DNA from 3 places in the Caldanaerovirga acetigignens genome. Region 2 is predicted to be linked to each of the others. Evidence: riboswitches for the same ligand, from Rfam matches in the RefSeq annotation. Region 2 holds a riboswitch; each other region holds the start of a gene.

The links. A riboswitch is a leader RNA that binds a small molecule or an ion and turns the genes downstream of it on or off. The one in region 2 is predicted to bind S-adenosylmethionine.
Region 1: linked by a shared signal. The riboswitch ahead of BUB66_RS05565 (homocysteine synthase) and the one ahead of BUB66_RS09910 (homocysteine biosynthesis protein) in region 2 are both predicted to bind S-adenosylmethionine.
Region 3: linked by a shared signal. The riboswitch ahead of BUB66_RS01690 (methionine ABC transporter ATP-binding protein) and the one ahead of BUB66_RS09910 (homocysteine biosynthesis protein) in region 2 are both predicted to bind S-adenosylmethionine.

The regions. Positions count from the first base shown of each region.
Region 1 is NZ_FRCR01000005.1:162,445-167,245, reverse strand. It holds gene metX (homoserine O-acetyltransferase MetX) at 1-936, opposite strand, end outside; gene BUB66_RS05565 (homocysteine synthase) at 963-2,237, opposite strand; SAM riboswitch class I at 2,310-2,427, opposite strand; gene BUB66_RS05560 (DUF2284 domain-containing protein) at 2,576-3,145, shown strand; gene BUB66_RS05555 (stalk domain-containing protein) at 3,164-4,579, shown strand; gene BUB66_RS05550 (Asp23/Gls24 family envelope stress response protein) at 4,722-4,801, shown strand, end outside.
Region 2 is NZ_FRCR01000014.1:7,879-12,679, reverse strand. It holds gene BUB66_RS09915 (sodium:solute symporter family transporter) at 1-1,433, shown strand, start outside; SAM riboswitch class I at 1,497-1,606, shown strand; gene BUB66_RS09910 (homocysteine biosynthesis protein) at 1,683-2,849, shown strand; gene BUB66_RS12770 (4Fe-4S binding protein) at 2,852-3,067, shown strand; gene BUB66_RS09900 (UPF0280 family protein) at 3,080-3,808, shown strand; gene BUB66_RS09895 (homocysteine S-methyltransferase family protein) at 3,822-4,801, shown strand, end outside.
Region 3 is NZ_FRCR01000002.1:22,935-27,735, reverse strand. It holds gene BUB66_RS01700 (MetQ/NlpA family ABC transporter substrate-binding protein) at 1-179, opposite strand, end outside; gene BUB66_RS01695 (methionine ABC transporter permease) at 216-869, opposite strand; gene BUB66_RS01690 (methionine ABC transporter ATP-binding protein) at 862-1,896, opposite strand; SAM riboswitch class I at 1,967-2,081, opposite strand; gene BUB66_RS01685 (hypothetical protein) at 2,511-3,239, opposite strand; gene BUB66_RS01680 (DNA methyltransferase) at 3,430-4,452, opposite strand.

The DNA.
Region 1 (4,801 bases), on a different contig from region 2:
GGGCGGATATAACATGTCGGTATCTATGCCGACCATGAAGACCTTGGCCTTAATGCGCTTCAGGGCTTTTTCCAGGGAACCATAGGGCTCGGCTATATTGTGCCTGTTCATAGCTTTTATAAGGCAAAGGTAAGCATTTGCGTCGAAACGTTTTACGAAAGATTCTCCGTGGTATTCTAAATAACTTTCTGCCAAAAACAGTCCTTTTTCTGCATCCATATTTCTCGAAAATCTTCTTTTGAAAAGTTCGTGGCTCTTATAGGTGAGAGTGCCGATCATCCTTGCCAGTGAAAGCCCTCTTACAGGTTGGCCTAGCAAATAATAATTTCCGTTTCTCCAGGATGGGTCGCTTTCAATAGCTTTTATACCCACGTAGTTGAACGCAATAGCCAAGGGGGAAAGCTCGTGAGTTGCAGCTATTGCAACAACTGTTTCTACAGAATCAGGGAAGGTTACGGCCCATTCAAGGGCCTGCATACCTCCTAAAGACCCGCCAATAGCCATCTTCAATTTTTTAACTCCGAGGTATTCCAGTAGAATTTTTTGCAGTCTTACCATATCCCTTATATTTATCGGAGGGAAATCATTGCCATAAGGATTTCCAGTTTTCGGATTTACGGATGTCGGTCCTGTAGTCCCGTAGCAGCTTCCCAGTATGTTTGAACATATAACGAAATATTTGTTCGTATCCAGCGCCTTTCCGGGGCCTATCAGCGGGTCCCACCAGCCGGGCTTGGGGTCCCGGCTGGAATACATACCCGCGGCATGAGCATCTCCTGTTAAGGCGTGCAGCACTAAAATGGCGTTGTCTTTTTTTCTGTTCAAGTTGCCGTAAGTTTCGTAAGCCACCTGAATAGCATCGAAAGTATATCCGCTTTCGGTGCTGAATTGAATTTCACCTTTTGTAAAGCGAAAAAAGTGTTTTTTTACGAGCATGGCCATCCCCCTCGGTTGTAAATTTTTTACGCGGCATCAAGGCCTCTTTCCAGGTCTTTAAGAATATCGTCAATGTCCTCTATTCCAATCGACACCCTTATCATATCCGGAGTGACTCCGGCTGCTGTTTGTTCTTCGGGGCTCAACTGCTGGTGGGTAGTGCTGGCCGGGTGTATTATCAAAGACTTTGCGTCCCCTACGTTCGCAAGGTGGGAAAAGAGCTTTACGCTTTCTATAAATTTTTTCCCGGCTTCGTAACCGCCTTTTAAGCCGAAGGTAAATATCGCCCCGGCCCCTTTTGGCAAGTATTTTTGGGCAAGAGTATAATAGGGCGAATCCGGAAGGCTGGGGTAGTTTACCCAGGCGACTTTTGGGTGATTCTTTAGAAATTCCGCTGCTTTCTTTGCGTTTTCTACGTGGCGCTGCATCCTAAGATGCAGGGTCTCCAATCCTTGCAGCAACAAAAACGCATTGAAAGGACTGATACATGCGCCCAGGTCCCGAAGGAGCATGCACCTTACTTTTGCAATGTAAGCGGCATTTCCGAAGGTTTCCGTAAAAGATACGCCGTGATAAGCCGGGTCTGGTTCGGCAAGTTCCGGGAATTTTCCGTTTGTCCAGTCGAATTTGCCCGAGTCTACTATTAGCCCGCCCAGGGTAGTTCCGTGCCCTCCTATGAACTTGGTTGCGGAGTGTACTACGATATCGGCGCCGAATTCAAAAGGCCTGCAAAGATAGGGAGTTGCAAAAGTATTATCTACTATAAAAGGAATTCCGGCATCATGAGCTATCCGGGCGACCTCTTCTAGGTCAAGGATATCGATTTTTGGATTACCGATAATTTCTCCGTAAATTGCCCTTGTGCGGGAAGTTATGGCGTTTTTGAAGTTGGCAGAGTCCTTTGGGTCTACGAATTTTACATCTATTCCGAATCGCTTCAATGTGGTGGAAAAAAGGTTGAAAGTTCCGCCGTAAAGGGTGCTTGAAGAGACTATTTCATCACCGGCCTTTGCTATATTCAATATTGCATAAGCTACTGCTGCCTGCCCAGAGGCAAGGGCCAGCGCGCCTACGCCACCTTCTAATGCTGCGATGCGTTTTTCAAGCACGTCTTGGGTTGGATTGGACATCCGGCTGTAGATGTGTCCTTCCTCTTTTAAAGAGAAAAGGTTAGCAGCATGTTCAGGGCTTTGGAATACAAAAGATGTGGTTTGGTAGATGGGGACTGCCATTGCCCCAGTCGTGGGATCAGGTTCCTGGCCGGCGTGGACTGCCAGAGTGTCGAATTTAAAATCTTTCATGCTCTATTCCTCCTTTTTGTTTTTGTGTAAAAAAAACCCCCTTCGATAAGAAGAGGGTTTCTTTCAACCTTCCTCTTATCTCTCAAAACGCCTTTTAGCGTTTTGCAGGAATTGGCACCTTCGCGCTTTTATTAAAGGCGCGGGTTGCCGGGTTTCATCGGGCCAGTCCCTCCACCGCTCTTGATAAGAGGCCAATTTTTCAATTTTAATTTAAAGCAATTATACCAGTATACTAGGAATTCTGTCAATATATTTTACGAATTTGTTACAAGGTGGACGAGATAGCATTGATTCTGGTATTATAGACTAAAAGGCTATTATGCTTTAAGAGGTGGACCATGAGGCTGCTGGAAAAATTTAAGGAGGCTGAAAAACTCCTCGGATTTGCAAAAAATTGTGAAGGCGTTGCACGGGTCGAACTCATATTGGCCCGGGACGTAGTGGTGGATGAGCGGGTTAGGTTTCAATGCAGCCATTCGGGCTGCAGGGAGTACGGGAAGAGGTTTATGTGCCCTCCTTATGTGCCGGATGTAGATGAATTTAGAAAACTTGTCTTAAAATACTTTATGGCAGTCATTCTGCAGGTGGAAGGTAAAACCGAAAGCAAAGATGCAGAAAATGAGGCAAAAAGGCTTGCCCTTCTTTTGCACGAGGCAGTGTATAAAACGGAAAAGAGAGCTTTTTCTTCCGGCTTTCATTTTGCTGCCGGGTTTATAGGAGGGCCGTGTATATTGTGTGAAAGATGTCCTGCTGCCGCTGGACACGGTTATTGTGTTCAGAGGGAGAAGGCAAGGCCATCTATGGAAGCAATGGGTATTGATGTATTTAAAACTTGCAAAAATGCAGGGCTAGAATTTGCCTTTACGCCGGGGAAAGTAGTTTGGACCGGAATGGTATTGCTGGACTAATGAAGGGGGTCGTAGAATTTGAGGAATATTCGAAAAATATCCGTTCTTTTTTTAATCGGAGTCTTTTTATTATCAACGGTGTCGCCTCTTGAAATATACGGTGCCGGAACTATTAAAGTTTTCCTGAATGGCAGGGAAATAAAGCCCGATGTGCCGCCGGTGATGAAATCGAGCAGGGTGCTCGTGCCATTTAGATTTTTGGGCGAAAATTTGGGGGCGAATGTCCATTGGGATGAAAAGACGAAAATGATTACGGCAGTAAAAGGCTCAACTCAGATTATCCTCAGGATAGGTAATTCCGTCGCCTACATAAACGGAAAGCCGGTAAAACTAGATGTTCCTGCTCTGATCGTAAAAGGGAGGACAATGGTCCCCATACGCTTTTTTAGCGAGGCTTTTGGAGCGCAAGTTCACTGGGACGGCGCTAAAATGGCGGTGTTTATAACTGTAAAAGAAGGTCTTGCCAAATACATCTTGGGATATTATTATTCTCAGTCCTACGACGATTTCATAAAGAACGTGGAAAAGCTCACTTCCATCGCGGCCAAGTGGTACACCCTTGACGAAAATTCGAACCTGGTAAGTTACGACAATTCCCGCTATATTATGAAACCGCAGGATTATAATTTAGTACTCGAGGCGGCACGGCAAAAAGGCGTCAAGGTATATGCACTCATTTTTGAATCGGACCGCGCGCGCTTGAGCCAGGCCTTGGATACTCCGGAAAAAAGGAAGGCGCTAATAGGCCAGATAGTAAGTGAGGTAGAAAAAGAAAACTACGACGGCGTCAATATCGACTTCGAATACATAAAACCTGAGGATAAAGAGAATTTTAACAGTTTTATAATTGAGCTATACAATGCCTTAAAATCAAAAAACAAGTCTCTAAACATTTCCCTCCCTGCAAAGACCGAAAAAAACGACTGGTGGCCGGCATACGACTATGAAGTCTTGGGCAAGTACAGCGATTTCGTAGTTATCATGGCTTACGACAAAAGTCCAAGTGCGCCGGGGCCTCAGGCGGGTGTGGATTGGACGAGGGAAGTTGTGGATTATGCCACAGCGAGGATACCGGCTCAGAAGGTTGTCTTAGGTGTGGGCTATTACGGCTATGCCTGGACGGATGGCCTAAGGTACACAGTATTGGAAGAGAAAAATCAGATGACCTATTCGAGAATACTCTTTTTAGATGAATTAAAGAGCAAATACGGCTTGAAAATGAACCTGGACGGAAATTCGCTTATGGCTTACGGAAGTTTTAAAGACGAAAAAGGTGTAACTTATCAAATCTGGATGGAAAGCGGTGCTTCGGTGGATGCCAAATGCAAATTGGTCATAGAAAAAGGCCTCAAGGGAATAGCGGTGTGGAGGTTGGGTTATACCACGGCTAGTTTCTGGCAGGCCGTATACGACAATTTTAAGGCTGCAAAATGATTATATTGATAAAACGCCTTCGGTAAAAGAAGCCGAAGGCGTTTTACTAGATAATCATGTAAAAAGTTTCACAAATATCTTTATGGTATTTCATTATTGTGATAATATAAAAGAGTACAACTATGTAGCAGGAGTTGATAATTTGGAAGTAATCGCCTTTGTAGGCAAAAGCGGCACCGGAAAAAGCCACCGGGCTCATTTAGTGGCGAGGCAGTACGGTGC
Region 2 (4,801 bases):
CAGTAGGGATAATAGGAATGAAAAGGACGAAAAGCCTCAACGATTTTTTGCTGGCCGGAAGAAATATGGGCCCCTGGATGTCCGCCTTTGCCTACGGCACAGCTTACTTTTCTGCAGTGATATTTATCGGCTATGCGGGAAAATTAGGATGGAATTTCGGCCTTTCGGCCCTGTGGATTGCCATAGGCAATAGCCTCATAGGGAGTTTCCTTGCATGGAAAATACTTGCAAAGCCCACAAAGATCATGACCCAAAAGCTTAACGCAAAGACGTTTCCGGAATTTCTCGCACTAAGATATGATTCTCCCACATACAGGATCTTCGCTGCAGTAATTATATTTATTTTCCTTGTGCCTTACTCCGCATCGGTCTACATGGGCTTAAGCTATCTATTTGAAGGAGTCTTTAACATCGATTATCAATTGGCACTAGTAATTATGGCGGCACTAACCGCATTTTATCTGATCCTCGGAGGCTATTTTTCCGTGAGCCTATCGGATTTCATCCAGGGATTAATAATGCTATTTGGAAGTATATTAATGATATGGTCGGTAGTCTCTCATCCTAATGTGGGCGGAATAATGCCGGCAATAAGAAAGCTTGCCAGCATAGACCCAAAATTAGCCGCACCGGTAGGTCCCCCTGGTTTTTGGCAATTATTCTTTTTTGTAACCCTGACAAGCTTGGGACCATGGGGCCTTCCGCAAATGGTGCACAAATTTTACTCAATAAAAGACGAGGCTTCTGTAAAGCCTGCCACCGCAATTTCCACCGCATTCTCCTTTATAATAAGCTTCACCGCTTATTTCATAGGTGCCATGACGAGGCTCTTTTTCGACTCCATACCTTTAGAAGGCGGGCGGCCTAATCCTGACATTATGGTGCCGAAAATAATTGAATGGGCAATGCCAGAAGCAGTTGCCGCCGTAATACTAGCGCTTGTAATATCTGCTTCCATGTCCACCTTATCTTCTCTGGTCCTGATATCGAGCTCGGCGATAAGCGTGGACCTAACAGAAGGGCTTGGAATTAAACTCGGCGGCAAGGCCAAAATGGCGCTCATGAGGCTGTTCTGCCTGATTTTTATTATCCTCTCACTGATAATCGCCATACTAAAGCCATCTATCATCATTACACTGATGGCCATATCCTGGGGCACTGTGGCCGGAACATTTTTAGCGCCATATCTTTTTGGCCTGTTTTATAAGCAAACCACAAAATCAGGCGCATGGACTGGTTCCATAACAGGCCTTGCTATATCGATAGTTCTCTCGGTAATTTCTAGATTTGATTCATCAAAAATCCCTATGTTCGGAAGCCTTGCCATGACAATTCCTCTATTAGTAGTGCCGTTTGTATCTAAATTGACTTCGAAAGAACGAACACAGCAAGAAATTTTTAAAAATGCTCCTTCATCGCAAATAAATTATTGACATGAAAAAATACTTCTGTTATTATCTATTTAAAACTTTGAAAACCAGATATCTTTAAAACTCTTCTTATCAAGAGCGGTGGAGGGACTGGCCCGATGAAACCCGGCAACCCGCATCTTTAAAGATGCGAAGGTGCCAATTCCTGCAGGACGAGATGTCCTGAGAGATAAGAAGAGGCAGGAAAGCGTGCCTCTTCTTATCGGAAGAGGCTTTCTTGTTGCCTCTTACTGTACTTTGCACCAAGAAGGAGTGATTGTATTGAAAACCTTTGAGGAAATTAACGAAAAGATTAGATCCGGTTGTGCTGTGGTGCTCACAGCCCAGGAAGTAAAGGAGCTTGCCCGCAAAGAGGGCATAAAAGAGGTCGCCAAAAAGGTAGACGTGGTAACCACCGCAACTTTCGGGGCCATGTGCTCTTCTGGAGCTTTCCTAAATTTCGGCCACACAGATCCACCCATAAAGATGAGCAAAGTCTGGCTGAACGATGTCCCGGCTTACGGAGGTATAGCGGCGGTAGATGCCTATATAGGAGCCACAGAACAGTCGGAATCCGAAGGGATGAATTACGGCGGAGCCCATGTAATAGAGGACCTGGTAGCCGGAAAGAAAATAAAGCTTAGGGCTCTATCTTACGGAACCGACTGTTACCCTCGAAAGGAATTCACTGGTTTTATCGATAAATATTCCATAAACCAGGCAATACTTTTTAACCCCAGAAACGCTTATCAGAATTACAACGCCGCAACGAACACTTCCGACAAAACCCTCTATACCTATATGGGCGTGCTATTACCAAACTGCGGGAATGTAAACTATTCGACAACGGGAGAACTAAGCCCCTTGATGAACGACCCGTACCTTAGGACTATCGGCGTTGGGACGCGAATTTTCCTGGGTGGTGCAATAGGGTACGTAGCCTGGGAAGGCACCCAACATAATCCTACTCAAGAGCGCGCTGAAAGCGGCGTTCCCATTGGAGGCGGCGCTACGCTGGCCCTAATAGGAGATTTAAAGAAGATGAGTCCAGAATTTCTTAGAGCAGCAGTAGTCAAGGGCTACGGTGTGACACTTTACGTAGGCGTAGGAGTTCCGATTCCCATCATTGATGAGGAAATGGCACGGTTCGTATCCATAAGGGACGAAGAAATTCTCACAAATATACTCGATTACGCAGTGCCCTCCCGCTCAAGACCAGTCCTTCGCAGGGTAAGTTACTCAGAATTAAAGAGTGGAAATGTAACGATCATGGGCAAGAAAGTCCCTACAGCTTGCCTTTCGAGCATTTCAGTTTCCATAAAAATAGCCGAGATCCTAAAAAATTGGATAAAAGAAGGCAAATTCCTATTACAGCAACCTATACAAGCACTACCTATGGATATCAGGCTTTTGCCATTAAATGAGACAAAGGAGGAATAACTTTGAGCAGAGTAAATGAAAATTTAAAGGTTAAAAGAGCCAAAATAGGTTTTATTGAAGAAAAGTGCATAAGTTGTGGTGCTTGTACTGCGCTTTGCCCCACTGCTGCATTATGCATCGATAAAGGCAATTGGAAGCTGCGCTTTTGCTCTGAAAAATGTTCTTCTTGTCTCTTATGTGTGAGTAGTTGTCCACTTGGCGCAATAGTTCAGCTTTAGGTGGAACAGATTATGGCTGAATACAAAAGCCGTGACTATAGAAAACTCGTATACGCAGAAGGCTTGATTAGCTTTACCGTCAAATTCAAGGAAACTGACCTTTTCATAAGCGCCAAAAAAGATCTTTCAGCAGAAGCCCTTGCCTGCTTGCTGAATTATCGAAAAGACCTGGAAGAATATATAGCATTTGACCCGGATTTTATTTGCTCATTGTCTCCGCACTCCGTCCCCGAATGGGCACCAGAAATAGTAAAACATATGGCAAAGGCCGCTTTTAAAGCAGGGGTAGGTCCAATGGCAGCAGTAGCAGGCGCTATATCTGAATTCATTGGGAAGCTCCTCTTAAAATTCTCCCCTGAGGTAATAGTAGAAAACGGGGGAGATATATTTGCTATGATAAAGCGACCAATTAAAATTGGAATATTCGCAGGAGCTTCTCCTTTTAGCAATAAAATCGCCTTAAAGCTCAACGCAACTGGTCATCCTCTGGGGATATGCACTTCAGCAGGCACAATAGGCCACTCCTTGAGCTTCGGCAGAGCAGATGCAGCAGTAATAGTAGCGGAAAATTCAACCCTTGCTGATGCGGTAGCAACCGCCACAGGCAATCGGGTTAAGTCCCCGAATGATATAAAGGACGCCCTAGAATTTGCCCTGAGCATAGAAGGAGTCATAGGAGCATTGATTATCATTGGCGAACACTTGGGGGCAAAAGGTGACATCGAAATTGAAAAAATTTAAAGGAGGAAAAATTTTGAGGTCCATTGAATTAATAGAGTTACTCAAGGAAAAAATCTTGATATTTGACGGCGCTATGGGAACAATGCTCTTTAAAAATGGTCTTCCGCCCGGCTCATGCCCCGAAATGCTGAATCTTGAATTTCCCAACGCCGTAGAAAACGTCCACAGGTTTTACGTCGATGCGGGTGCAGAAGTTGTCGAAACCAACACATTCGGCGCGAATCGAATTAAGCTTTCTACCTTCGGCCTAGCCCATAAAGCAAAGGATATTAACCATCGGGCAGTCGAAATCGCCAGAAAAGCTGCGGGAACGAAGGTTCTTGTGGCAGGCTCTATAGGTCCTACCGGAAAGCTCATCTTTCCCCTTGGTGACCTTTCTTTTGAGGAAGCTTACACCGCTTTTAAAGAGCAGGCTGGTTACCTCCTGGAAGCGGGTGCAGACCTGATAATAATAGAAACCATGTCCGACCTTCAGGAAATGAGGGCTGCCCTCCTCGCGGTTAAGGAATTCGGCGATGTTCCCGTAATATGCCAAATGACTTTTGAAAAAAGCGGAAGGACCCTTACAGGCACAGACCCCGAAACCGCAGCGAGGGTTCTTTCTGCCATGGGCGCCACGGTCGTCGGCTTAAACTGCAGTTTGGGCCCGGAAGAAGCAATAGAAATCATAAAAAAGATGGCCAAGGTAGGAGGTGTATACCTTTCTGCCCAGCCCAACGCAGGGCTTCCTGATACAAAAGGCGGTGCCGAATCCTATGCAGTTACACCCGAAGATATGGCCAAATATGCAAGAGAAATGGTTCGCCTGGGCGTTTCGGTAGTAGGTGGATGCTGCGGCACCACGCCGGAACACATAAAGGCTATTTCCGAAGCCGTATCGGATCTTCGCCCGCCCTTGCGCTTTCCTGACGGAAGGTGCTTCTTGGCATGCCGCACCCGCACCCTTTACATAGAAGGAAGAGGCCCCACGCCTTTCGTCGGAGAACGAATAAA
Region 3 (4,801 bases), on a different contig from region 2:
TTTACAACTTCCAGGATTTCGGCATGGGGCACCGGAGAAGCTCCAACCTTTATCGTCACTTTTTCATTTTGCACCTGCTGATTTGCGCTATTTTCGCTGGCAGATTGATTTTGCCCGCATCCCGAAAGCAGGAATGCAAGGATGCTGAGTGTTAAAAACACCGCAAGAAATTTTTTCATTCAAGGTCCCTCCTTAATGCAAAAATTTTTGATTGATTAACGATGTTTGGAAAGGGACTTTACCACCAAATCTCCAAGGACCTGGATGAGCTGCACCATAATCACGAGTATTGCCACGGTGTAGAGCATGATGTCGAGCATGAAGCGCTGGTATCCATAGCGCACCGCCAGGTCTCCTAGTCCACCACCTCCTATCACGCCGGCCATGGCGGAATACCCCACCAGGTTTATGGCGGTTATAGTTATTCCAGCGGCGATCGAAGGCAGGGCCTCGGGGATTAAAACTTTTGTGATGACCTGAAAAGGAGACGCCCCCATGGCCTGTGCCGCTTCGATGACGCCGCGGTCTACCTCGCGCAAGGCCGTTTCGGTGAGCCTTCCCATAAAGGGAATGGCTGCCACCGAAAGGGGAACTATGGCGGCCGTGGTGCCTATGGATTTTCCCACGAGCCACCGGGTAAAGGGAATGAGCATTATTAACAAAATGACGAAAGGAATGGAACGGAATATATTGACGATGGTGCCCAAAGCTTTATTCAAGGGGCTGTTTTCCAAAATCCTTCCTCTGTCGGTGGAATAAAGCAGGACGCCGAGAGGTATCCCGAAAATGGATGCTATGAGCACCGACACCGCCACCATGTAGATAGTCTCACGGGTTGCACTAAAAAGCAGCTTTACACTTTCAGCCAATTTCCACCACCTCCACGTCAAGGCCTATATATTGCAAGTATGAAAGAGCCCTGTCGGCCGTCCCGTTTTTCCCCTCGAACTGCACCACCAAAGTTCCAAAGGGAGTACCTTGGATGTGGTCTATGTTTCCGTACAGGATATTGGTGTTCACGCCGAATTTTTTCACAACCTCCGAGAGGATGGGCTTTGCAGTAATTTTACCGAAAAATCCTATTTTGACCACGCGGCCCTCTGCCAGGTTTCCGTTTAAGGCCTTTATTTTCACTTTAAGCTCTTCGGGAATTTCGCAGATGAAAATAGATTTTAAAAAGTTGCGAGCCGTCTGAGTTTTCGGCCTTGAAAATATTTCGAAAGTCGTCCCCTGCTCCACCACCCGGCTTTTTTCTATAACTGCCACTTTGTTGCATATTTGCTTTATCACGTTCATCTCATGGGTCACGACCACCATGGTGATGCCCAGCTTCTCGTTGATGTCTTTTAAAAGTTTCAGGATTGAAAAGGTGGTTTCCGGGTCCAGTGCCGAAGTCGCCTCATCGCAGAGCAGAACTTTCGGGTCGCAGGCAAGAGCCCGGGCGATGCCGACTCTTTGTTTTTGCCCTCCCGAAAGCTGCGAAGGGAAGGACTTTGCCTTGTCGGAAAGCCCAACCAGATTCAAGAGATTTTCTACCTTTTCGTTTATGGTTTTCCTGTCAAAACCGGCTATTTCCAGCGGAAAGGCCACATTCCCCCACACGGTCCGGGAGGAAAGCAGGTTGAAGTGCTGGAAAATCATGCCGATTTTCTTGCGCATCTCTTTAAGCTCTTTGGGGGAAAGTCCGGTCATCTCCACGCCGTCTATTTCTATAGAGCCTGATGTGGGCTTTTCCAGCAAATTGATGCACCGAAGTAGGGTGCTTTTCCCTGCGCCGCTTAAACCTATTATTCCGAAAATGTCTCCTTTTTCGATGTCGAGATTTATGCCGTCTAACGCTTTGACGGTTCCCGAAGCCGAAGTGTAGACCTTTGTGAGATTCCTTATCCGAATCAATTAAATCCCTCCCCTTCCCAAAAATGCAACAAAAAACCCCCTTCTGACATCGAGAAGAGGGTTAAAAAACCTCTTATCTGCCAGAACGTAACGTTCTGCTGGAATTAGCACCGCTGCAACTGCGCTCGCAGTTGCCGGTTGCCGGGTTTCATCGGGCCAGTCCCTCCACCTGCTCTCGATAAGAGTTTTCTTATTCAATTTTGATGATATAAATATTAACATTCATTTAGGATTATGTCAATCGATTTTTTTAGGGAAGCACGCAGGATAGAATAACCCCTTATGGTTGTTGCATCAGCCCTTCAATATTAAAGCCGCTAAGGAGTTGTTTTTTAACTGATGTCAAGGATGCTGAATGGATTGCAAATTTACTGCGTCACGGCCTTCTAAAGGGCAGCTTATAGGTATGGGCTTACTTTTTTATTGCTTTTTTTCGGAACATTATTTTCAGGATAGACTAGAAATTGATTTATCATAGTACCGTTGGTAGTATTTGTACTTTATGGAAAATTATATCATAACTTCAGTGATATTATTTTGTTTTCCAGATTTCAAAATTCAGAAGCTAGTCGCTCTATTTCCCGGAAGAAGAGCTCTTCTAGCTAGCTGTTCCTCTAGGAATCAGTCCCGCTCTCTTCCCATATTAAACGCCGCAAACCGGTTAATATCATCCAAACACTTTCTATTTTTCCTTCATTTTTACCGTACCTACCTTGTTCTATCTCTCGTTCAAATCGTTCAAATTCCTGCTCTATTTCCTCTCGCGTTCTTCCTTCACTAAAAATTTTCACAAATCGCAACCAATGACGAATCTCGATACCCGCTATACGTTCGTTATATATTTCCTCTATGTATTCTTCCATAATACCTGTTCTGGCAATACGCCCAAAATTCTTGCCACGATCGGATACAGGTCTATCGTTAATAGCATCGCTCTTACGCGGATAGGGACGTACATCTTCAGGCACTATGATTCCTCTATCGTCCTCGGTCTGTCTAGTATGCTCCCAATAATAATTCCGCCATGCAGCGACATACCTTGCGTTTTCCACGAATGGTTTTAGGAGTTTCGGACGTCCAGAAATAACTTGTGATAATAGCCAGGGCACAATAACAACCAAATCCGCAGGTGCGCATGCCTCTTTTGTAGCACAGAATCGAAAGTTTGGCTCTTTTTCTTTTGCCAATAGATACCACGTTTTAAGCTCAATGCCAAGAATAGGAGTGATATCTCCTCCGCCCGATTTCGTGAGAAGAACATCAGGAAACGTCTGCGCCTGGCGAATGAACGCATATTCGCTGTACCTGCCTTCCGGGTCCCACACTGACCGTATTTGATTCAAATTATCCACCAGCTGCTGCTCGATCGTCGTCCCTACCGCAGGAGATAACGTTGGAAGATCCGTAAGGCTAACACCTTCAATGTACGTATCTGTGTGAAATTGGTAAGGAAGATTGTAAAGAGCCTCTTTGACGTTAACCCATAAGTTATAGTGTTCCCATTCCCTACTCGGTTCTTCACGTATTGGTGTCCTAGGACCTGTCATACGTCTTCAACCTTTCAATAGCAATTTTAAAGTATCTAGGGTTAATTTCAGCACTGTAATGGACTCGGCCCAACTTATGGGATGCAATGGCCTCCGTACACAACCCTCCAAATGGTGCCCAGACAACATCTCCCGGATCAGAGCTAGCCCGAATAATCCGTTCTGTCAGCTTAAGTGGCTTCTGATTAGCATGTAACGCCTTATTGATACGATCAGGAACCTTAATACGTTCAGGACCGCGCACAGACGGTTCATCCCAAACATTCGTAACCCCTGGCTCGCAATAAAACTTTGGGCGCATGTTTGCCCACTCTTTGGCGGTAAGAGGACGCTTCCCGTCAAGCGAGAAATATGGACGGCCGTTCGGGTCTCCGTACTGGTTGGCGTAGGCAACAAGGCGCTCAAAAACGTCCGGCGGTGGACAATACCAAAGGTGATCTTTGGTCAGATACTTTCTTGTGGCTGCATTCTTGACCCCGGCTGCTTCATTGGCTTTTGAAAGGGGAAGACCGCTACGTTCCCATTCATAGCGCAACCATTCCTGCATGGTCATAACCCGATGTCCCACACGGAATTCCGCCCTTCGTACATACTGCACACATACTTCAGTAACAACAGGGTACTTGCGAAGCGTTTTTGTATTAGAGTTGCCAGCTATATGGCTTATACCTTTGTTCCAAATATGACAATTCACAAAAGACCATCCATACTTTTGCAGCACCCCGTGAACATTTGCCCATCCGTGTTCGGAATTCCAAAACCACAGGGTGGTCACAGGAGTAGCCGCCTTCGACCAGGCTACAATATGGGGTTCATACCATTCAGCTAAGACATCAGGCGTCGGCGGATCGCCGGGAAATCCCGCAATACCATAAGGGCCATCTGAAATGATTACAGTTGGGGAAGGCCATTGGTCATACCAGTCCAACGCATCCCCAAGAACAATATGAACCTTATCTCGCACAAACACCCGCTCATCACTATCCAAAGCTAAACCCAGGTTGCTCACACTTTGCAATATTTCACCCCTCTTACCGAACCAGTTTCGCAGATTTTGCTCCTAGCTATAATGTATTCCTCTCTCTCAGAACTGATCTAATTCCTTTTTAACATGAAAATACCAAAAAAAGAGTCTTGAGTCAACCAGAGCCATATTTTTCTAACCAAAAAAGGCAACACTAAAGTAAACCACTGTTTATGTGGCTTCTTTGTTTTTTTATTGCTTTCTACAGTTAATAGCTTATTTTTATGCAACAGCCGATTTCTAATCTGCTGTTTATTCTTTCTACTGCTGTCCTTTTTTTGTAATACTTTTCCCATTTGTAGGTTGAACGGTCTATCGCTATTACGAGACGTAT